DNA from 2 places in the Oryzomonas sagensis genome. Region 1 is predicted to be linked to the other one. Evidence: riboswitches for the same ligand, from Rfam matches in the RefSeq annotation. Region 1 holds a riboswitch; the other holds the start of a gene.
The links. Region 1 has a riboswitch for S-adenosylmethionine ahead of F6V30_RS07210 (trans-sulfuration enzyme family protein). Riboswitches for the same ligand answer to the same signal wherever they lie in the genome.
Positions count from the first base shown of each region.

Region 2: it holds a riboswitch for S-adenosylmethionine, as region 1 does, so the genes downstream of both, metX (homoserine O-acetyltransferase MetX) here and F6V30_RS07210 (trans-sulfuration enzyme family protein) in region 1, are expected to answer to the same signal.

Region 1 covers NZ_VZRA01000001.1:1,560,319-1,571,421, forward strand. Annotated here, with positions in the region: gene thiF (sulfur carrier protein ThiS adenylyltransferase ThiF) at 1-54, opposite strand, end outside; gene F6V30_RS07205 (trans-sulfuration enzyme family protein) at 137-1,273, opposite strand; gene F6V30_RS07210 (trans-sulfuration enzyme family protein) at 1,284-2,420, opposite strand; SAM riboswitch class I at 2,486-2,592, opposite strand; gene F6V30_RS07215 (chemotaxis protein CheX) at 2,732-3,238, opposite strand; gene F6V30_RS07220 (cytochrome C) at 3,510-3,872, opposite strand; gene F6V30_RS07225 (hypothetical protein) at 3,918-5,435, opposite strand; gene F6V30_RS07230 (hypothetical protein) at 5,476-7,329, opposite strand; gene F6V30_RS07235 (hypothetical protein) at 7,380-8,129, opposite strand; gene F6V30_RS07240 (DUF2226 domain-containing protein) at 8,161-9,126, opposite strand; gene kdpC (potassium-transporting ATPase subunit KdpC) at 9,362-9,931, opposite strand; gene kdpB (potassium-transporting ATPase subunit KdpB) at 9,956-11,103, opposite strand, start outside.
Region 2 covers NZ_VZRA01000001.1:1,018,102-1,029,204, forward strand. Annotated here, with positions in the region: gene katG (catalase/peroxidase HPI) at 1-175, opposite strand, end outside; gene F6V30_RS04575 (Fur family transcriptional regulator) at 360-794, opposite strand; gene F6V30_RS04580 (rhomboid family intramembrane serine protease) at 998-1,954, shown strand; gene F6V30_RS04585 (MTH1187 family thiamine-binding protein) at 2,140-2,457, shown strand; gene F6V30_RS04590 (shikimate kinase) at 2,450-2,974, shown strand; gene def (peptide deformylase) at 2,996-3,523, shown strand; gene F6V30_RS04600 (DUF3124 domain-containing protein) at 3,568-4,065, shown strand; gene cbiE (precorrin-6y C5,15-methyltransferase (decarboxylating) subunit CbiE) at 4,157-5,380, shown strand; gene cobI (precorrin-2 C(20)-methyltransferase) at 5,380-6,087, shown strand; gene F6V30_RS04615 (DUF3147 family protein) at 6,075-6,404, shown strand; gene F6V30_RS04620 (hypothetical protein) at 6,513-7,493, opposite strand; SAM riboswitch class I at 7,761-7,859, shown strand; gene metX (homoserine O-acetyltransferase MetX) at 7,917-9,032, shown strand; gene ttcA (tRNA 2-thiocytidine(32) synthetase TtcA) at 9,037-9,867, shown strand; gene F6V30_RS04635 (OmpA family protein) at 10,094-10,879, opposite strand; gene F6V30_RS04640 (flagellar motor protein) at 10,886-11,103, opposite strand, start outside.

The DNA of each region.
Region 1 (11,103 bases):
CAGGGTCGCCCCCGGGCCGATTTCCGTTGCTGTCTCGTTTATCCGTATGCGCATGGGCAAACTGCTTTTCGTCTGTAGAGTAGTATCGCCGGGGCCTTCCGGCGCTGCCGGATGTTTAATCCCCAAAGACTATTATCTAACGGCCAATGACCTGCTGGAGGTCGGCAATCAGGTCGTCAACATCCTCCAGCCCGACCGAGAGGCGCACCAGGGTGTCCTTGATCCCCTTCTTTTCCCGTTCCGCCTTGGGAACGGCCGCGTGGGACATCTTTGCCGGGTAGGAGATGATGCTTTCCACCCCCCCCAGGCTGACGGCAAAGGCGGAAAACTGCGCTTTCTCCAAGAGTTCCTTGGTTAACGCGTAGGTTTCGAGCTCGAAGGAGAGGACGGCGCCGGGGCCGTCTGCCTGGGCGGCATTGACGGCATGGCCGGGATGGTCGGCGAGTCCGGGGTAATGCACCTTGAGGACTGACTTTTGGCTTTGGAGCCAGACCGCGATCTTTTCCGCGCTCCGCTGGCTCTGGTCCATCCTGACTTTGAGCGTCTTGAGCCCCCGCAGGGTCAAAAAAGAATCCTGGGGGCCCAGGATGGCGCCGAAGGCATTCTGGATGAAGCGGATACGATTGCCCAGTTCCGGGTCGCTGACAACGGCGAAACCGCAGATGACGTCGCTGTGGCCGTTCAGGAACTTGGTGCCGCTGTGCAGGACGATATCGCACCCCAGTTCCAGGGGGCGTTGCAGGTAAGGGGTCATGAAGGTATTGTCCACCAGGGTGATGATGCCCCGTGGGCGGGCCAGCGCCACGACCCCGCGCAGGTCGGTGACCTTGAGCAGCGGATTGGAGGGGCTCTCCAGGTAGATGCCCTTGGTTTCCGGCCTGATGGCGGCCTCGATGGCCTCAAGGCTGGTGGCGTCAACGAAGGTCGAACTGATGCCGAGGCGCTGGAAGATGCTGGTCAGCACCCGGTAGGCGCCGCCGTAGACATCCTCGCACACCACCAGATGATCGCCGGGAGAGAAGATCAACAGGGTGGAGGAAATGGCCGCCATGCCGGAGGCAAAGGCAAAGGCCCGGCTCCCCTTTTCCAACCCGGCGATGGCCGTCTCCAACGCCTCGCGGGTGGGGTTGTCGGAACGGGCGTAGTCGTATTTCCCGAAGTGATCCACCGATTGCTGGCGATAGGTGGAGGTCTGGTAGATGGGCACGCCCAGCGCGCCGGTCAGGGGATCGGCGGTCTGGCCGCCGTGAATGAGTTGGGTTGCAAACTTCATGGTCGTCTCCTTACGCTTCCAGGGCTTGGTTCAAATCTTCGATCAGGTCGCCGCCGTCCTCGATGCCGACCGACAGACGCAGCAGGGTGTTGTTGATGCCGAGCCGCGCCCGGAGTTCAAGCGGTATGTCGGCGTGGGTCTGCACCTCGGGAAAGGTGATCAGGCTTTCCACCCCGCCCAGGCTCTCCGCAAAGGAGATCAGGCGCGTTTTCAGGAGCACCTGTTCCACCAGGGCGTGGGTTGCGACCTCAAAGGCGATCATGGCGCCGAAGCCGCGGGAATCGCGCTTTACCAGGGCATGGCCGGGATGGTCTTCGAGCCCCGGGTAATAGACCTTGGCGATGGCCGGGTGCTTTTTCAGCCAGCCGGCGATTTTTGCGGCATTTTCCTGTTGCCGGTCCAGGCGGACCCCCAGGGTCTTTATGCCGCGCATCACCAGCCAGGAGTCCTGGGGCCCCAGCACCGCGCCGGCGGCGTTCTGGTGGTAGGAGACCCGCTCGGCCAGTTCGGCGTCCTTGACCGCCACCAGCCCGGCGATGGCGTCGTTGTGGCCGGCCAGGTATTTGGACGCGCTGTAGACGGCGACGTCGGCCCCCAGGTCCAGGGGGCGCAGGAGGTACGGGGTGAGAAAGGTGTTGTCCACGATGAGGAGCAGACCGCGGTCACGGCAGAGGGTGGACAGGGCGGGGATGTCGGCGAACTTCAGCAGGGGGTTGGTGAGCGATTCGGCGAATACCGCCCTGGTCCGGGGCGTGAGCGCTGCCCGCACCGCCTCCACGTCGCTCGTGTCGACATAGCTGAAGGTCAGCCCGAACTGGTTGAACACCTTGTCGAACAGGCGACAGGTGCCGCCGTACAGGTCCTCGGTAACGACCAGGTGGTCCCCCGAACGAAACAGCAACAGCAGGTTGGCGATGGCGGCCATGCCGGAGGAATAGGCAAAGGCGCGTGCCCCGTTATCGAGGCGGGCCATGCCGTCTTCCAGGGACTGACGGGTGGGGTTGCCCGAGCGGCTGTAATCATAGCCGGTGCTCTGGCCGAGCCCCGGATGCCTGAACGTGGCGGTCTGATAAATGGGCACCGAAACCGCGCCGGTCCGGGTATCCCATTCCAGACCGATCTGAACCGCCTGCGTACTGATATTCATCTTCTACCTCCCAAAATAAAAATCCCCTTCCGGGGTGTGGAAGAGGATTCCTCTAGGGCATCTCTTCCTTATCTCCCGAAACCGTGCGGTTTCGCTGGAATTGGCACCTTACCCTTGCAGGTTGGTTGCCGCGACGTCGTTGGGCCAGTCCCTCGGTCGCTCTCGATAAGAAATTTATGTATTTTTGTGTGAATTATTGTGGGTTGAGCCTACGATATGCCACCAATCTTGTCAATAATATTTTAGCGGGAGGGGCCCGGAGCGCAGTGGGACGGGTGGTTATCATTGCCGGTCCGGCGGCCCTCCCGTGCTCATTCCTTTTCGAGCACGATCGCCACCATGAACCAATCCTCGTCGGTTGCGAACCGGAGGGTGAGGGTGTCGAGATTGTTGCCGGCATTGACATAGTAATCGTCGCCGCTGACCAGCGAAGGAGTTGACAGCTTGATATCGGCGCCGCCCGGTGAGATATGCTGCTTGAAGGAACCGGCAATCATGTTGGAGATCTCGCCCAGGGCATCGCGGACATCGTCGTTCAGCTCGGTGACTTCCATGCCGAGCATGCTTGAGGTAAAGGCGAGCGCCAGCTTCTGGGGGGCATGCAGGCTCACCAGGCCGTTATACACACCGGCAAACCCGACCATTGCCGTAATGCAGTCCTTGAAATGTGTCTCCGGTGCCACCTGGAGCGGGAGGTGCAGCAGGTTTTCCATGCCCACCATGGTGCAGAACACCTCTTCCACATCACGGATGAGGTGTTTGAGCAGTTCGTCTTCGCTCGTGTGAAGAGCGTCCAGGAGGTCATTTTTCAGCGGCATTGCACGCCCCTTTGTCGCGGGGCCGATTGCGCGTGACGGAAGGCGCACCGCTTCCCCCCTTCCGTCAAACGACCACTATGCCCACACGTGCGATTGGTTTTTCCGTCCAGTCCGATGGTATCGGTGCAGAGGCCTACTCTGCATAATCGGGATGGAAATTTCAAGAGAAAATAAGACGATTATAATATAAAAACAGCCTCGCACCGGGAGGGGCGAGGCTGTGTGGAACAGATGGACAGCAGCGGGCCAAACGCCACGGTGACCTATACCCCTACCTCGCGTTCTCGTCAAGCAGGTAATTCAACAGTATGACAACCTCCCTGATCTCTTGTTTGTTCATGTTGGAATTGGGTTTCCGCAGCATCTTGATGCCATAGGCTTTTACCGCCTGCCGGTCAAAGGGCTGGCCGGTGATGGGAGCCCTCCCGGTCTGCACGGCAATGACGGTCCGTTCCATGGTGTGGCACTTGACGCATTTCCGCGACATGAGATCGAACGATGCCCTGTAGTTGGCCGGGATGCTGTCGGGATCGAAATTCATTCTGTCCCCGCGTCCCTTTACCCTGATGCGTGCGTCGGCAACCGCGGCAATGACAAGCGTGAAGAGCGTGACCAGTATGATGAGCTTCCGCATGTGAGACTCCTTCAGACGAGATTATGGCGGCTAGTAGAGCAAAAATCAGAAACTGAACGTCACCCCGAGGGTGCCGATCTTGTTGGTTATGTCTTGGGCAGTATCATCCGGCCTTTTTATTGATGATCCGTTAGAAGGAAACCGGTAAGAAGTTACAATTTCGTGTTTGTACTCAAGGGCTATCTTCACGTTTTGAAGGGGGGCGTAGGCGAGGGTCGGGATAAAACGGCGCACCAGGCCGCGCCCGTCATCCTGGTATTCGAACCGCAGGGCACCGATGAGGTTCTGGAGAAAGGTATACTCGCCTTCAACGGCGGCCACGTAGGATTTCAGTTCGATTGGGGTACTTGACAGGTTCAGGTAAGCATTGTCGTCCTTGCCCAGCACACCGGCCACCCTGAGCCTGAAGAGCTTGTAGAGGATGTCCAGGTCCGCTCCTGCGCGGTAATAGCTGTTCTGGATGGGGGGGGATACGCCTGTTGGGGTGTTCGGGGTGCCGTTCTTGCCGTAGTAGCCGTAGGCCCCAACGGTGACCGTCAGGAAGTCGAAGATGCTCTCCTCCTTGGCCAGATCCACCTCCGGTTCGTTGGCCAGGTAATCCGCCCCGCCGAACTTGTAGGAGATGTGGCCGTAGCCTTCCTTGGTGTTTTGATCCTTGCGGTTCACCACCCCGGCGGCGACGAAGAAGCGGTTGGCAAGCACGGCGTTGGCCTCCAGTGCGTCCTGGGGCTGTTCGAGCTTGAATTCCGAAACGCCGACCGTGTAGGCGTAGGGGGCGAAGGAATTGGTCGTGGAGAGCTTGTTGTTGGACTTCCAGAGCCCGAGTTTCGGCTGCATGCGTCCCACCTTGAAGTTGATGGGGGTATCGAAGGCGTGGCGCCAGATAACGAACAGTTCGTTGATGTCGGTGCCGTTATTGCGCAGGGGGGCACTTGTCGTAGTATTGTTGTCCCTGAGACCTTCGCTGTAGGCCACATAGGTGGCGAAAAAGGCGGCCTTTTCCCGGAAATTGCCGCCGGCGTTCAGTTTGAGGGCACGCGTCGAGAGATCGAGCTCGTTGACGGCGTTGTGGTCGTAGGTCGCATGTATCGAGGCGGTGAAGGATATGGGCAGCAGTTCGGGGATGGCCGCCAGGAGAAGCCCTTCGGGCTTGGCCTCGCCTCCGGGAGCGGTGTCAGGCGCAGTAGCAGCCGCTTCCTGGGCCGGCGCGGGTGCGGACGCCTCTGGGGCCCCCAGTGCCCCTCCCTTCAATTTGCTCAACTTGTCGGCGTCACCCTCACCCTTCACCTCCATGGTTCCGCCAGCCGGCTTGGCTGTCGCCTTGGGGGTGGGGGGGGCTTCCTTGGCCTTGGCCGCCTTCTGCCCCTTGCCGAAGTAGACGTACGAGTTTTTAAGGAACGCCTCGCCGTACTCGTTCAATTCGGGGTAGATGGTATGGCAGGTGCTGCATTCGACCTTGTAGGCGCGGCTGAATGCAGGGATGGCGTGGGATGAGGCAACCACAATCAGTTGGACAAGACAAGATCCTATAAGGCACAGAATCAAAGCCGGCTTTCTTGTCATGGTGGTGTCTTCCTCCTGTAATTTGATTAAATTCAGATCGTTACCAGCGGTAGCACATCCCTGAACTACTGTCGTAGTTTTTGCAGAGGAAGTTCAAGGCCTGCTCGGTATTGTAGGGGCCCGAGTAGGTTAATCCGCTGCCGGTAAGCGGCAATGTCGGCATGGTGGCCGTGTGGATGGCCGTATAGACGGTGCCGGGGTTCGCACCGGCGGTAAAATTCTGATTGTTATTCACCAGCCAGTCGATCGAGTCATAGATGAGCTGTTTGGAATAGATCGGATTGTGGGTGTATCCGGCCGGATCGTTGAAGAAAAGGCTGTAGTTGAAGTAGGCGCCCATGGTGTAGGCTCCGGCGCGGATTTTGCTGGTGCCGGAGGCCGCCACGGTGTAATTGCCGAATTTCTTCCAGTTGTTGTTGGGGGATAGCCCGCTGCCGTTAATGCCGTAACTCTTCAACAGGGCATTGAGCACCAGCACCGCTGCGCGGTAGCTGTCACGTTCGGCATTCATGAATGCTGCCGTGCGCGGTCTCGGGTCCGCTACCGTGGAGCCTGCATAGTGGCATTTACTGCATACTTGTTGCTCACTCGGCATGTCTTTGATGGAATCGCTGACGGTACCGGTATTCCCCCAACTTGCCGCCAAGACGTAGTGGGGACGGTCATTGGTCATGTGGCAGACGATGCAGGCGCCCTTTGACGCCATGTTCAGAGCGGCACCGACATTTTTGTGGGTTGGGTTGACCGCGTACATGGAGTCGGCGAAAAACTGGAAGCCGCTCCTTCCCTGAAGGTTGGCCCCGGAGGCGAAATCGTGCGGTGAGATGCCTCCCGGGTTGGAGCCGTTATAGTCAAACAAGCCGAGTTTGTCGGCGGTCTTGATCATCTCCCCGACTTCGCGTCCTGCGTGACACGGCATGCATACGTTTGAATTGCCGAGCGAGTCGTACTGAATATTCAACGCGGCCCGGATCAGGGGGGCGCCTGCGGGGTGGGACGAGTACATGTACCAGATCGAAGCTGCCGGTACACTGCGCAGCCTACCGCTGTAGGCGCTGCCATCGTTGGACCTGCCGTCGCTGTGGCAGGTGTCGCAGGCGGCAGTAGGCTCGCGGGTGGTGTCCTGATAGGTGGCACGGGCGTTTGCGGGATAATCGTTTCGCACGCCGTCCAGGTCCGGCAGTGCGTGTACATTCGTGAAGCCCGATGATACGAAATTGATGAAACCGGTGGAGGTATGGCAACGAACGCAGAAGTTGCCGTAGTTGGCACTCGCCGTTAGTGCGCTCCCGCGTGTTTTGAAGTCGGTGGTACTGGGAAGGGCCGTGCCACCCATGGCGGAGCGTGACCACTGCTGAAGCATGGTCTTGGCAGTGGTGGTGTCGTGGGGATTATGGCATTTACGGCAGTAGTGCTTGTAATTGGTTGCAACGTAGACGGCTCGCCTGCCGGTGCTGAAGTGGATGAATTTCGTATCCCGGGCGACTGCATCGTAGACGGTAGTATTGAATACCCCGTTAGATTTGGCGTGGCACTTGTCGCACTTGCCGTCGGTATCCGGGTTCCTGCTGACGTGGTTCGCGCTGCCCGGCGTACCGCTCGGCGTACCGCCATGGCATCGGCTGCAACTGTTGGGGTGTCCCGCCTCGGGCTCGTGGCAATCGGCGCAACCGGCGGCGTTGGAGGTGTTGTGGACCGAAAGTTGCCATTCCTCGGCGATATTCTTGCCGGTGCCGGGACTGACGGCGTTTTGATGGCAATTGTTGTTGAAACAGGCTTCCGACTGGGCCAGCTTTGTGCTGCCGCCGGCCGTAACCGTTTTTTCGCCGCAACCGGCCAAGGCCAGCAGGAACGCTGCCAGAAGCAATGATGCAGCGATAATTCTTGAGACCATGTGTGATCCTCCTGAAAAAATGCGCAACATGCCTTTCAACGGCTGTCCGGCTATCTCAGCAAACGGTAGATATAGATGAACGTCCCTCCGACGGAAAGGCTGGACAGGAAGCCGGCATACTTGTTGACGAGGGCCGAGATCTGCACCCGGTCGGCAAATTTGTCGATATCCGACACCTCGTCGGTCATGACGGCGATAATGTCCTGCCAGTCCTTGTCCCACTGGAAGATTTGCAGATAGAGCTCCGAGCCCCTCCAGAGGAAAATCAGGAAGAAAACAATGCCAAAGGCTATGAACCCCTTTGAAATGGGGGAGTCTTTGATGGCGACATAGATCTTGCGGATCAGTTCCAGGTTCATGATCGAGAGAAACACCCAGATGGCGTTCTCGACGATTTTAAAGTTCCTGATGGTATTGGGGCTGGGGGTCGGATTGACGAACAGGAAGAGGCCGCCTGCGACCAGGATGAGCAGCGAGAAAAGATAGACGGTAACCTTCTTGCCTGAAATCTCGAAGGTGCGGCAAAAAACATAGTACTCCAGAAAGCCATGGGTGATTACGACAATCGCCACGGTCCCGACAATATTGTGGAACGCGGAAAGTTTGTAATAGTGGACCCAGGGATTAATGGCATACGCCTGCCCGAGGAAGATGAGAAAGAAACCGATGGAAATGCTGGTCCACACGCGGGCGTTGCCGATACTGAAGTAAAAGCTTATGGCACCGGCCAAGCCCCAGAAGATCGTCCTGATAAGCTCAAAGGTGTTGACCTGGGAGAGCAACTCAATGAATTGTTCCATTATTAGCCTCCGATTGCGCTATAAAAAGTGTTCAATGTCCTGATTTTGCCGCGGTGATGATTCTGGAAAGTTGTTCCATCATTACTTTAAGGCTGGTTGCGCTGATGAGCAGCTTTGCCGAACGCTCGACGCCGGCGAGGAATTGCACCACATTGGTCTCGTCGAGCAGACAGCTGTTGCCGCCCTGGTCATTCAGCTCTTTATCGACGATACCCCGCCCGACCCTGCCGACCGATTCGACGACAATGGCCTTTACCCGATCTTCCAGTTCCTCGAGTTTCCCGGCAATGTTCTTTCTCTCCCGCTCTTCGCGCGCCGTATTGATTTTATTGATCTCGGATTGCTGAAGCGCAACGGCGGTTTCCCAGATGTTCTGTATGTTGATTATCTCCAGCAGGTTCAACCCCATCAGGTGCTCAACCCCCTGAGTCGTAAAAAGGTCGATCTTGGCGCCGGGCAGCCCGGCGATCTTCTGGGATTCGCTGGATGATGTCTCGATATCCTGGGAACCGTCATGGAAAAATCCCAGGGGAGCGCCGTCCTTGTAGAAGATTATGGTTGAACGCTCATCGGTGTAAATCCGCAGGCAGCCACTCATCCTGTCGGAACCGATTTTTTCCAGAAGGGCCTTGATGTCGACCAGTTTCAGTTCCTGTGCCTTGTAGAGAATCTCGCCCTGGAGCAGGGCATGGATACATCTGGTGAGGTCTTTGGAAAGCTTGTAGACGTTGAGGGTGCCGCCGCTGGTGCCGACCATCAGGTGGCACAGGGCCGTCAAGGCCTCAAGGCCGGTTTGCCGGCTGCCGTTTTCTTCTTCGTGCAGCGCACTGACTACTTTACCTGCCTCAAACACCAGGATGACAGTCGATTTCTGAAAAACAAAGCTGGCATATCCGGTGAAAGTGCCGGTGCTCAGCTTTGCCAGGATTTCCGGCAGCTTCAGCGTGCCGACTGCCAGATTCTCAAAAAGAGGGTTGCCTTTCGGAAGAAGGAACATAACTATCTCCTAGAGTAGAAATCATCATAACAGCAGCCGGCTAATGTTTCATATTTGTATACCTGTTCAAAAATCATGTCAAACAATTATGCTTATTTATACATAACTTAATTGCCATTAACTTAATTTTAGCAATCACTTTTCACTCCCCAAAAAACAGACAGGGCCTCTCGATGTGGGAGGCCCTGTGACCAAAGGGTATGTGCGGTTCCGATACGATGTGGCCGCTTCTGGTCTACGGCTTCAGCCTGTCCAGCGCCAGATTCAGCATGAGCACATTCACCCGGGGTTCCCCCAAAAAGCCCATTTGGCGGCCTTCGACACTCCGGGACAGGAGCGCGGCCACCGCTCCCTCGTCCAAGCGGCGGGCCGTGGCGATTCGGGGAATCTGGAGCCGCGCGGCGGCCGGCGTAATGTGGGGATCGAGCCCGCTGGCCGAAGCCAGCGCCAAGTCGGCGGGAATCGGGCCGGTCACCCCCGTCGTGCGCAACGACGCCACCCGGTCCCCGACCGTTTTGATGAAGTCGGGGTTGGTCGGCCCGGCATTGGAACCGCCCGATGCCATGGGGTTGTAAGCGAAATCGGTGGTGGCCGAAGGACGCGGCCAGAAGTACTGCGGAGCGGAGAAGGGCTGCCCGATCAGGGCGGAGCCGGCCTCCTTGCCGTCTGCGCCGGTTATGAAGCTCCCCGCGGCCTGCCGGGGGAAGACGGCAGAGGCAACTCCGGTAACGACGGCCGGATAGGCGCCGCCGCAGATGATGGTGAATACGAGGAACATAAGGATTGCCGAGCGCAGGTCGTTCATGTCGTTCTCTCCTGTGAGTAAGTGTTACGCCAACAGCCCCACCACCAGATCGATGGCCTTGATGCCGACAAAGGGGGCAATGATGCCTCCAACCCCATAGATGAGCAGGTTATGGATCAGGAGCCTTTCGGCGGGCATGGGGCGGAACCTGGTTCCCTTCAGGGCCAGCGGCACCAGCATCGGGATGATGATGGCGTTGAAGATCACCGCCGACAGGATGGCGCTGTAGGGGCTGGCCAGATGCATCACGTTGAGCACCCCCAGTTGGGGATAGATGGAGAGCAGCGCCGCCGGGATGATGGCGAAGTATTTGGCGATGTCGTTGGAGATGCTGAAGGTGGTCAGGTTGCCGCGGGTCATGAGGATCTGTTTGCCCACCTCGACGATGTCCAGCAATTTCGTGGGGTTGCTGTCCAGGTCGATGATGTTGGCCGCCTCACGGGCCGGTTGGGTCCCGGTGTTCATGGCCACGGCCACGTCGGCCTGGGCCAGCGCCGGGGCGTCGTTGGTGCCGTCGCCGGTCATGGCTACCATGAACCCCTGCTCCTGATACTCCCGGATCAGCCGCAGTTTGTCCTCGGGCTTGGCCTGGGCCAGGAAATCGTCCACCTGGGCCTCGGCGGCAATGGCGGCGGCGGTGAGCGGATTGTCGCCGGTGATCATGACGGTCTTGATCCCCATGCTGCGCAGTTGCAGGAAGCGCTCCTGGATGCCTCCCTTGACGATGTCTTTCAGGTTGACCACGCCGAAGATCTCCTCATTGCGGCTGACCACCAGCGGGGTCGCGCCGCCGCGGGCGATCCGGTCCACGGTCTCGCCCAGGTCGCCGGGCACGGACGTGGCTCCCAGGCTTCTGACGAAAGCCACCGCCGAGTCGGCGGCGCCCTTGCGGTACTGTATGCCGTCGGCGTTGATCCCCGAAAGGCGGGTGTCGGCGCTGAAAACGATGGCCTCGGACCCTGCGGGCGGCGCATCCCTGGTGAAACCGTACTTTTGCCGGACAAGGGCCACGATGCTGCGCCCTTCCGGGGTCTCGTCGCTCAGCGATGCCATGAGCGCCGCCTCGGCCACCTCCTGCTCGCTGTGGCCCCCCAGTGGGACACAGGCCACCGCCTCCCGGTTGCCGAGGGTGATGGTGCCGGTCTTGTCCAGGAGCAGCACATTTACGTCGC
Region 2 (11,103 bases), 540 kb from region 1:
TGCCGAATTCCTCGGCATAGCTGAACCCTTCGCCCATCGGGTTGCCCTGGGGAGAATGCTGATGAAGGATCTTCAGGTTCAACTGGTTCGGCCACCAGTCCCGGTTCGAGGGGCCGCTGCCGGCAGTGGGCCTGTCAACTCTGCCCGTTACCGGGCACTTGCTCTCTTTAGTCATCGCTGCTCTCCTTTCATGGTAGATTATGCCTGCCCTGCCGTGCGAACCGGCTGGCTCTCCCGGGGCCCGCGTAGGTAACCGGCACCGCCTCAAATTACCGGTGCATGGAAAGTTTTTAAGCATAATTATTAGATAGTAAAAATTACTATAGTTGTGTCAAAAAAAACACCAGCCACCGGGGCAGTTATCCGCCCAGACAGTTTTTACAGATCCCGTAGGCCACCACGCTCCGGTTGTCGATCCTGCCCCACTCTTTGACCGTTTCCGGCAGCGGCGTCTCGTCCATGGACGGCCATTGGAAGTCCATGATCGTGTTGCATCTGCTGCAGATCAGGTGATGGTGGGGAGCGAGCGTCACCTCGAAGCGCCCCTGGCTCTCGACGGTTTCCACCTTGGTAATCATACCATGTCGTGCGAAGGTTGCCAGTGTCCGGTACACCGTATCCAGCGACAAGGTGGGGATCTTTTTGCGCAACCGCTGGTGCAGCGCTTCCGCAGAGGGGTGGTCGGGTGACCGGACCAGTTCGCTGAAGATCTCCAGGCGCTGATGGGTGAGCTTAAGGCCTGCTTCCCGGCAGGCCTCCCCGAACTGTTGTACCTGCTTCTGCAAAGCGTCCATGGTCCGTCCTCTGATCCTTGTTGGAGTTACTATTACTATGTAAGAATAATAACTATCTGCTGCGGGCGTGTCAAGCAACACGCGGGCGGTACGTGCATGCCGCTGTCGATAAATCACCGTCACCCTCGCAGGGAGGCGGCGCGGTCGGCGCAATTTTAAGCGGTACCCTGGTAAAGTGTGGCAGGGGTGGTTATAGTTACTCCATGGAGCACACGGGCGAAATACGCGAGTCATACGAGGAAGAATGGTCGGAGGTCACTCCCGGGCCGGTCGCGTCGTCGGCGATCATGCCTCCTGCCACGGGGCGGGTCCAGCTCTGGGCGCTGGTCCTGGATGCCCGCTCCGTGCCGTGCCGTCTCGAACGCAGCGGGGGCGGCTTATGCCTGTTGGTGCCGGTCAGCCATCTGGAGCGGGCCCGGGAAGAGCTGCGCCTCTTTGAGGAGAAAAACCGCGACTGGCCACCGGCGGCCCCTCCCGCCCGCCCCCTGGCCGAAAATACCCTGGCCACCCTCTCCATTCTGGTGCTCCTGGCAACCTTCCACAACCTGACTCAGCTTGAAGGCATGCTGCTCACCTTTTCCCAACCGGACTGGGCTGCGCTCGGCACTGCCCAGGCCGCCGAGATCAGGGGGGGGCAGTGGTGGCGGCTCGTGACCGCCCTGACGCTGCACGCCGACAGCCTGCACCTGGTCAGCAACCTGGCCATCGGCGGCATCTTTGTCCTCTTCCTCTGTCGTGAACTCGGCTCCGGCCTGGCCTGGAGCCTGCTCCTGGGGGCCGGCGTTCTCGGTAACCTTGCCAATGCCTACGTTCAGGCACCCGGCCATAGTTCGGTGGGGGCCTCCACCGCGGTATTCGGCGCTGTGGGCATTCTGGCGGCGCTCAGCCTGGTGCGGTACCGGCAGCAGTTGCAACGGCGCTGGCCGCTCCCCGTGGCGTCGGCCCTGGCCCTGTTGGCCCTGCTCGGCACAGAGGGGAAAAACACCGATCTGGGGGCGCACCTGTTCGGTTTTCTGTTCGGGACCTGTCTCGGCCTGCTGACGGAATATCTGCTGGGAAGGTACGGCCGCCCCGGCCGCCTGATGAACGTCCTGCTGGCGCTGCTCAGCGCTGTCGTGGTCATTGCCGCCTGGTGGGCGGCGCTGGCGTTCGGGGAGTAATGCGGAGAATTGTTCGCCGCTCCGTCTGGCAGGCTGCAAGCGGCTCGCCTGGGACTAAAATGGCAAACAAGAATATGGCAATCCTGAAACAAATGCTATAATAAGCAAAAATACCGGGTGCGGACGGATTTTGAATGGGCGCGGTTCGACAGGATACCCGTGCGTGGCGGGGAGGGAGGTTCTCCATGAACGTGATTGTGGATCTGTGTATCATACCGATCGGCGTGGGCGTATCGTTATCGCCGTATGTGGCGGCCTGTGAGAAGGTCATTTCCCAGGCGGGCTTGAAGGGGGTGCTGCATGCGAACGGGACGAATATCGAAGGCGAGTGGGATGCGGTGTTCGCGGCGGTCAAACGGTGCCACGAGGTCGTGCATGGCATGGGCGCCCCCCGGATCTCCACGACCATGAGGGTCGGGACGCGCACGGATCGTATCCAGACCATGGAAGACAAGGTGAAGAGTGTGCAGGGTAAGCTGGGAGGAGCGGTTGAAGGTGTCTGACCGGCGGGGCGATGCCGCCAATATCGTGCTGATCGGCATGCCGGGGGCGGGCAAAAGCACGGTCGGCGTGATCCTCGCCAAGCTGGCCTCGCTGGGTTTCATCGACACCGACGTCCTTATCCAGAGTTGCGAGCGCCGCTCACTCCAGAGCATCATCGACTCCCAGGGGTATCTGGCCCTGCGGGAGATCGAGGAACGCATCCTGCTCGGCCTGGAGTGCCGGGGGCACGTCATCGCCACGGGCGGGAGCGCGGTCTATAGCCGGCCCGCCATGGCGCACCTGGCCGAGAACGGGGTTGTCGTTTTCCTGGATGTTGACCTGGCTACCCTGGAGTCGCGGGCTCTGGACCTGGGGAGGCGAGGGATCGCGAAACACCCGGATCAGAGCTTTGCCGAACTCTTCGAAGAACGCCGCAGGCTCTACCTGGCGTGCGCCGATGTGGTGATCGACTGCCGCGGGCTTGGGCACGACCTGGTCTGCACCGAGATCCTCGGCACGCTGCACGTGGCGGGCTAGGAGGAAAAAGGAGATATTGTCATGCCGATTCTTCGCCAGATCGCCCAACTGGGCCAGCCGGTTCTCCGCCAGGAAACCGCCTGTGTCGGCAACCCGGCCGATCCGCTTATCCAGACCCTGATCGACGACATGCTGGCGACCATGGCCGAGGCCAATGGCGTCGGCATCGCCGCCCCACAGGTCTTCGAGCCGCTGCGCCTGTTCATCGTGGCTTCCCATCCCAATCCCCGCTACCCTCAGGCCCCGGTAATGGCACCCACCGCCATGCTCAATCCGGAGATCCTTTGGCGATCCGATGAGATCGAACAGGGGTGGGAGGGGTGCCTCAGCGTGCCCGGCATCCGCGGCCTGGTGCCGCGCAGCCTGCGCATCGGCGTGCGCTACCTGTCCCGCGGGGGCGGGGTGTGCGAGGAGGAGTTGTCCGGCTTCATCGCCCGCGTCTTCCAGCATGAACACGATCACATCAGCGGCATGGTCTTCCTCGACCGGGTCGCAAGCAACCGTGATCTGATCAGCGAACGGGAGTACCTGCGGCTCGTCTCGGCCTGAAGCGGAGGTGCCGTCGAATTCCAGTCCAAATTGAGGAGCATGACATGAAACACCACCCACGTATCGCGCTGGCAGGGCTGGCCCTCCTCCTGGCCATCTTCGGCCACAGCCCAGCCTCGGCCGCCCCCAGTGCGGGCGAATACCGGCTTTCAAAGGGACAGGCCGTGTACGTGCCGGTCTATTCCAATGTCTTCAGCGGGCCGAAAGCGCTGCCTTTCAGTCTGGCGACCATGCTGAGCATCCGGAATGTGGACCTGCACCACCCGATGAGGGTCACCGCCATAGACTACTACGACACCGGCGGCAAATTGCTCCGCTCGCACCTCGCCAAGCCGCTGACGCTGCCGCCGCTGGGCTCCACGTATGTCTACCTGGGAGAGCAGGATACGGCCGGCGGATTCGGGGCCAGTTTCGTCGTCCGCTGGGACGCCCGCACGGCCATCAACGCGCCCATCGTGGAGTGCGTCATGATCGGCGCCAAATCCGGGCAGGGGATCTCCTTTGTCAGTCCGGGGCAGGTGATTAAAGAGAACACGCGCTGACGGCGGGCAGTAAAGAGATGATTTTTACCGGCCGGGATGCTATAGTCCCTGCCCACAAGCAGGTTTGAATCCCATGCGGGGGACGCAGGCAATGACACAGCAGAAGATCTATCTGGTGGGGGCGGGCATCACGGGCTGGGAGGGGTTCGGCTCCAAGGCGCTGGAGATCATCGCCAAATCCGAGGTGATGATCGGCCACCAGCGGCACCTGGATTGCTTTCCCGATTTCGCCGGCGAAAAGATGCTCTTTGGCGAGCTTTCCGACCTCCTGGATTTTCTGAAAAAGACCGAAAAGCGCGTGGCCATACTGGCTTCGGGCGATCCCACCTTCTTCGGCGTCTCCCGGTTCCTGCTGCGCAACCTGGCCAAGGAGCGCATCGAGATATTCCCCAATGTCACCAGCATGCAGTACGCCTTTGCCCGCATCAAGGAACCGTGGGACGACTCCATCTTCGTGTCGGTGCATGGCCGCGGCCTGCAACCGGCGGTGGACAAGATCGTGGCCGCTGAAAAGGCGTGCGTGCTGACCGACAAGAACAATACCCCGGCCGCCATTGCGGCCGAACTGATCGAACGGGGCGCCGAGGGGTACGAGGCGTGGCTCTGCGAAGACCTGGGGCTGCCGGGAGAGAAGTTCACCAAGACCTCGGTGCGCGGCCTGCTGGAGTTGCCGTTGCAGCCTTCCGGCCTCAATATCCTGATTCTGATCCGGACCTACGCGCCGAATCTCACCCACTACCCCCTGATCGGCATCGACGATGAGGAGTTCCAGACCTCGAAGAAGCTGATCACCAAGCAGGAGGTGCGGGCCGTCACCCTGGCCAAGCTCCAGCTGCAGGACGACCTGGTGCTGTGGGACGTGGGGGCCGGCAGCGGTTCCGTCTCCATCGAGGCGTCCAACCTGATGCCCAATGGCCGTATCTTTGCCGTGGAGCAGAACGCCCAGTGTCTGGCCTTTATCCGGGAAAACCTGAAAAAGTTCACGACCCGCAACGTGAAGCTGGTGGAAGGGGAGGCGCCGGACGCCTTGGACGAACTGCCGGACCCGGACCGGGTCTTCATCGGCGGCTCGGGGGGACACTTGGAGGAGATCATCATTACGGTGGACAGCCGCCTCAAACCGGAGGGGGTGGTGGTGCTGAACGCCGTGACCCTGGATACCCTGACCAAGTCGATCGAGTTTCTGGAAGACCACGGCTTTACGACCGAGGCGGCCTGCGTCAATATCGCCAAGACCCGCAACCTGACCGAGTACAAGATGTTCGAGGCCCAGAATCCGGTCTACGTGATCACCGCCCGCAAGGGGAACGAATAATGGCCACGATCTTTGCCGTCGGTGTCGGCCCCGGCGATCCCGAGTTGCTGACCCGCAAGGCCGAGCGCGTCCTGCGCCAGGCGGATACGATCCTTGCGCCGGTATCCAATCCTTCAGAGGCCAGCGTCGCCCTGGCGACGATCCGCGGATTTCTGGATGAAAGCCGCCAGGAGGTCATCGTCCACCAGTTTCCCATGACCTCGGACAAGGCCCGCCTGCTGCACGCCTGGCAGGAGGCGGCCGCCCTGATCGCCGTCCGGGCCGAGGACGGCAAGGATGTGGCCTTCGTGACCATCGGCGACCCGCTGTTCTATTCCACCTTTATCTATCTGCAGCGTATCCTGCGGGAGATCTGCCCCCATATCCCCATCGAGATCGTCCCCGGCATCTCCAGTGTCAACGCCTCTGCGGCCGCGGCCGGCATACCGCTGGTGGAGGCCGATGAGAAGATGGTGGTCATCCCCGCCACCGCCGGCGTGGAGAAGATCGCCTTTGCCTTGGCGCGGTTCGAAACGGTCGTGCTGCTCAAGGTCAAGCCGGTCTTCGGGGATATCCTGGAGCTTATCCGGCAGACGGGCCGCGAACGGAGTACCGTTTTTGTGGAACGGGTCGGGAGCGACCGCCAGAAGGTCCTGACCGATTTTGCCGAGATCGCCGCCCATGCGCCCGATTACCTGTCGCTGATGATCATCAGATGTTCCTGCTGAAGCTTGCCGCCGCCAACCTCCTCATCATCGCCTGCGTACTGCTGGGCAGGCGCGTCCCGTCCCTGGGGGGGCTGATCGCCGCCATGCCGCTCATCAGCCTGATCGTCCTGGTGTGGCTGGCCACGGATCGGCCGGGAGACGGAGCGCTCATCGACGGCTATCTCAAAGGGGTATTGTGGGGGTTGCTGCCCACGTGCGTCTTTTTTGCGGCGGCATACCTCTGTCTGCGGAAGGGGATGGGGCTGCCGGCGGCGCTGGGCATGGGGGGCGTCCTGTGGCTGGGAGGGGCGCTCCTGCACCAATGGCTCTTGCGCTGAGAAGCGTATAACGTCATAAACAACGACGCCTTTCCGAAGAGTACCGGAAAGGCGTCGTTGTTTTCTGGGCAGGACCCCCTAACCGGGGACGTCCGGCAGGACTGGCCGTTACAGCGTGCTCCCCTTGGCGGGGACGATCTCGTCGGTGGCCGGCGCGACAGGAACAGCAGGTGCGGCCGGAGCCACGGACGGCACGGCGGCAGGCTGGCTTGCCGCTGCGGGTGGGGCGGGCTGTTCGACCGGCTTCGGCTGTTCCGCCGGGCGGGGCACCGGCTTGCTGGCCGGTATGGTGCCTTTCTTCTCGTCGTCGGCATCATACTTCAGCAGCGAGACGATATCCCCGAACTGCTTGCCGTAGACCTCCGATTCCTGGGTCTCCCGCAGCAGGAGGTCCTTTTGCCGCTGGTCCAGCGTTCGCCTGATGCCGTCGATGGTTTTGAACTTCAGGTCGGCTTGGCTTGCAAAGTTGGCTTCCGCCTCGCTGAAATCGGGATACTGGAGATTGATCAGGGGCGAGTATGACAGTATCCGCCCGCGGAAGTTGGGGTACTCCCAGAGGATGGTGCCGTCGCCGTCAAGTATCTGGGCAGTCAGAATGAGGTAGTTATAGTCGCTGGTCTGGGACGCCAGCAGGGTGTTGGAGTACACCTTTTCGTTCTGGGTGAGGCCGCTGACTACCAACAGCATGACCGCATCCAGATTGTTTTTCTTGAGGTAGTCCCGCAATTCGTCGGTTTTCCAAAAGTATTTGTTATACCGGATGGTGGCGTCGTCCCGTTTTTCGCTGCGGAAGAAGAGATTGGCGAAGATGCGCTGCGGGTCGCCGTCCAGGAGCGCCACGGTGTAGAAGTTGCCGGTCGCTTTGAGCTTGCGCACGAGTTGCTGCTCATACTTGCGGTTCATGTCGCCAAGCAGGGCGACGAGTTGCTCTTTCTCGGGGTGTTTGATCTCGGAGTTCACATCGACGATGATGGGCGCCACGCCGAGGACCTTGACCTGTGCAGCAAAATGTTCCGCAGGGACATTGAAATGATTCTGGGCGCAACCGAACATCACCGCCAAAAACGGCAACAAGAACAGGCGTTTCATATTTCCTCCTCGGACGTGCTTGATCCTTCATGATTTCGGCATGTTTTATATCAGATGCCCCGCCCCTTTTCCAGCTAATTTGACACCGTGGGGAGCCGCCTCGGGCCGGGTTTTTCCCGTCTCGCCATCATCTGCCGGATACGGGGCCGTCGCACCCCGCCACGCTCCTCCCTCCACGCGTCGCAGGGCGGGCGGCACGCTGGTTACTGCGGCAGCATATTTGGTTGACAATGTTCATGTTCTTCCACTATTCTTGTTCGATAGACCTGCTTATCGAGAGTGGTGGAGGGAAAGGCCCTGCGAAGCCACAGCAACCGGCCAATGAGGCGTCAGGTGCTAATTCCTGCCGAAAGGCAAAGATGAGGGGTGTGCTGTAAACGTCGCGTTTCAGCCCCTTCTCATACCGCGTGAAGGGGCTTTTTCATGTCCGTCGGCATCGTCACGGCACAATCCAGAACCTTCGAGTCCGGCATCAGGCTGGACAGCGGGCGCCTCCTTGCCCCGATCACGCTTGTGTATGAAACCTACGGCCGCCTCAACGCATCCCGTTCCAACGCCATCCTGGTGGAACACGCCTGGACCGGTGACGCCCACCTGGCGGGCAAACACCGGGAAGAAGACGCCAAACCGGGCTGGTGGGACGCCATCGTCGGGCCGGGGCGCCTGCTGGACACCGACCGCTATTTTGTAATATGCTCCAACGTCATCGGTTCGTGCCACGGCTCCACCGGCCCCACATCCATTAACCCCAAAACCGGCAAACGTTACAACCTCGCCTTTCCGGTCATCACCGTACGCGACATGGTGCGCGCCCAAAAGCTGCTGATCGATGCCCTGGGCATCGAAAAGCTCTTCTGCGTCATGGGGGGGAGCATGGGGGGGATGCAGGCCCTGGAGTGGGCCACCCAGCATCCCGGGAGCGTCGCCTCGGCCATTGTGCTGGCGACGACGCCGCGCCCGTCCCCCCAGGCCATCTCCCTCAACGCCGTGGCCCGCTGGGCCATCTTCAACGACCCTACCTGGCGCAAGGGGGAGTACAAGCACAACCCCAAGGACGGTTTGGCCCTGGCCCGGGGCATCGGCCATATCACGTTCCTGTCGGACGAATCCATGAACACGAAATTCGGCCGGCGTTTCTCGGCCAAGGACGGCCAGTTCGACTTTTTCGGCCAGTTCGAGGTGGAGCGCTACCTGAATTACAACGGCTACAACTTCGTGGACCGCTTCGATGCCAACTCCTTCCTGTACTTGGCCAAGGCGCTGGATCTTTATGACGTGGCCCTGGGGTGTGAATCGCTGGCCGAGGCCTTTGCCCCGGTCGCTGCACCGGTGCAGTTCTTCGCCTTTACCTCCGACTGGCTCTATCCCCCCTACCAGACCGAGGAGATGGTTGAGTGCCTGCGCGGCCTCGGGAAGCCGGTGGAGTATCACCTGATCACCTCCGCGTACGGCCACGACGCCTTCCTGCTGGAACACGAAACCTTTACCCCCCTGGTGCGGGACTTCTTCTCCCGTGTGGAACAAAGCGGGGGATTGTGACGCTATGATGCCGGCGCTTGACGAATTCAAAAACAAGGGGCTTCTCAGAAGGTTGCGGCATGGGGTCGGCCGGGCCGTTGCCGACTTCGGCCTGATCGAGGAGGGGGACCGTATTGCCGTGGCGGTGTCGGGGGGGAAGGATTCCTATACCCTGCTGCTGTTGTTGGAGGAGTTGCGGCGGCGCGCGCCCGTTTCATTCGAGATCGTGGCGGTCAACATCGATTCCGGGTATCCCGGTTACCGCACGGACGTCATCGAGCGGTTCCTGCGGGAGAACGGGTTCACCTACCGCATGGTGCCCACCGAGCACTTCACCCTGATCCAGGAGAAGCGCCGCCCCGGTTCCTCCTACTGTTCGATCTGCGCACGCTTCAAGCGCGGCGCCCTCTATACGGCGGCCCAGGAGTTGGGCTGCAACAAGCTGGCATTGGGACACCACCAGGACGATTTCATCGAGACCCTGCTCTTGAACCAGTTCTTTGTCGGCTCGCTCAAGTCCATGGCCGCCTCCATGCTGGCGGACAACGGCGAGACTGTGGTGATCAGGCCGCTGGTGTATCTGCCCGAAGAGGATATCATCCGTTTTTCCCGCGAAGCCGCCCTGCCGGTGGTCTGCTGCTGCTGCCCGGTCTGCGGCACCGCCGACCTGCAACGCAAGCGGATGAAACGGCTTCTGAAAGAGGTGGAAAAGGATATCCCCCACGTTAAGAACAGCCTGTTGAAGGCGATTTCAAACGTACACCCCCGCCACCTTCTTGATCGGCGCTTGCAGGTAGCGCCCCCCGCCCCGTGCACGTCCGTCCCGCCTGGCGGCACGGATGGGCAGCAGGGCTGAAACATCCTTCCGCAGGTCCAGCCACGCCACGTACCCCCCATAGGCAACCGCGATCAATCCCAGCAATACCATCGGTTCCATCGAGCACCTCCATATTGTTTTAGGAAACAATAGCACGGGGATGTGACAGAACATGTCGCTATTGGGAAGAAGGCGCTTTTCGAGGGAGATGCGGCACAAACTGTGGGGAGGAAGGCGGGAAAATGGAGACCGGCCGGGTGTTGTTTCAGGGCTCGCCGCGCTCGCCATCCCCGGAGAGCAGAACCATATCCACGCGACGGTTCTTGGCACGGTTTTCAGGTGTGGAGTTGTCCGCGACCGGGCGGAATTCCCCGTACCCGGTGGCGGAGATCTTTTCGGGCTCCGCGTCGTAGTATTTGAGGAGGTATTTGAGGACATTGGTGGCGCGGGTGGTGGACAGCTCCCAGTTGGATGGGAACTGGGCGGTGCTGATGGGGGCGTTGTCCGTATGCCCCTCGATCCGCAGCGGGTTGTTATACTGGGTCATGACCTCGGCGATGGTGTTGAGCAGTTCATAGGCGCTCTGTTTGATCTGGGCCTGGCCGGAATCGAAAAAGCCTGCCTCCTTGAGGCTGACGATCAGGCCCCGCCGGGTAATGGTGAGGTTGACCTTGTTTTGGGCGCCCTGTTTCACCAGATAAGCCTCGATGGAAGATTTGATCTGGCGGAAGTCCTTCTCCTCGGCTCGGGTACGGGCCTGACCGCTCCGTGACCTTCCGGATGGGGCAACGGACATCTCCGGCTTGATGGTCGGTATGATGCTGATCGGTTTGGACTGGATGACGTTGATCTTGGGCGCGGGCGCACCGGCGGTGACCATGCCGAAGGATTGCTGAAGCGACTGCATGACCTCCTCGACCTTTTTCTTGTCGGTCTGGGACATGGCATACAGGGTGACGAACACCGCGAACAAAAGGGTGATGAAGTCGCCGTAGGAAACGAGCCAGCGTTCGTGGTTCGGATGTTTTTCGGGCTCTCGCTTCAGTGCCATGGCGGGTTAGTGGGCGCCTACAAAGGCTTTGAGCTTCTGTTCGATGAAGTGCGGGTTCTCGCCGTTCTGGATGGCGATCAGCCCCTCAAGGATCATGACCCGCCGCAGCACCTCTTCCTTCATGCGGATCTTGAGTTTGGTGCCGATGGGGATGCAGACGATGTTGGCCACCATCAGGCCGTAGATGGTGGCGACAAAGGCCACGGCGATGCCTGCCCCCAGTT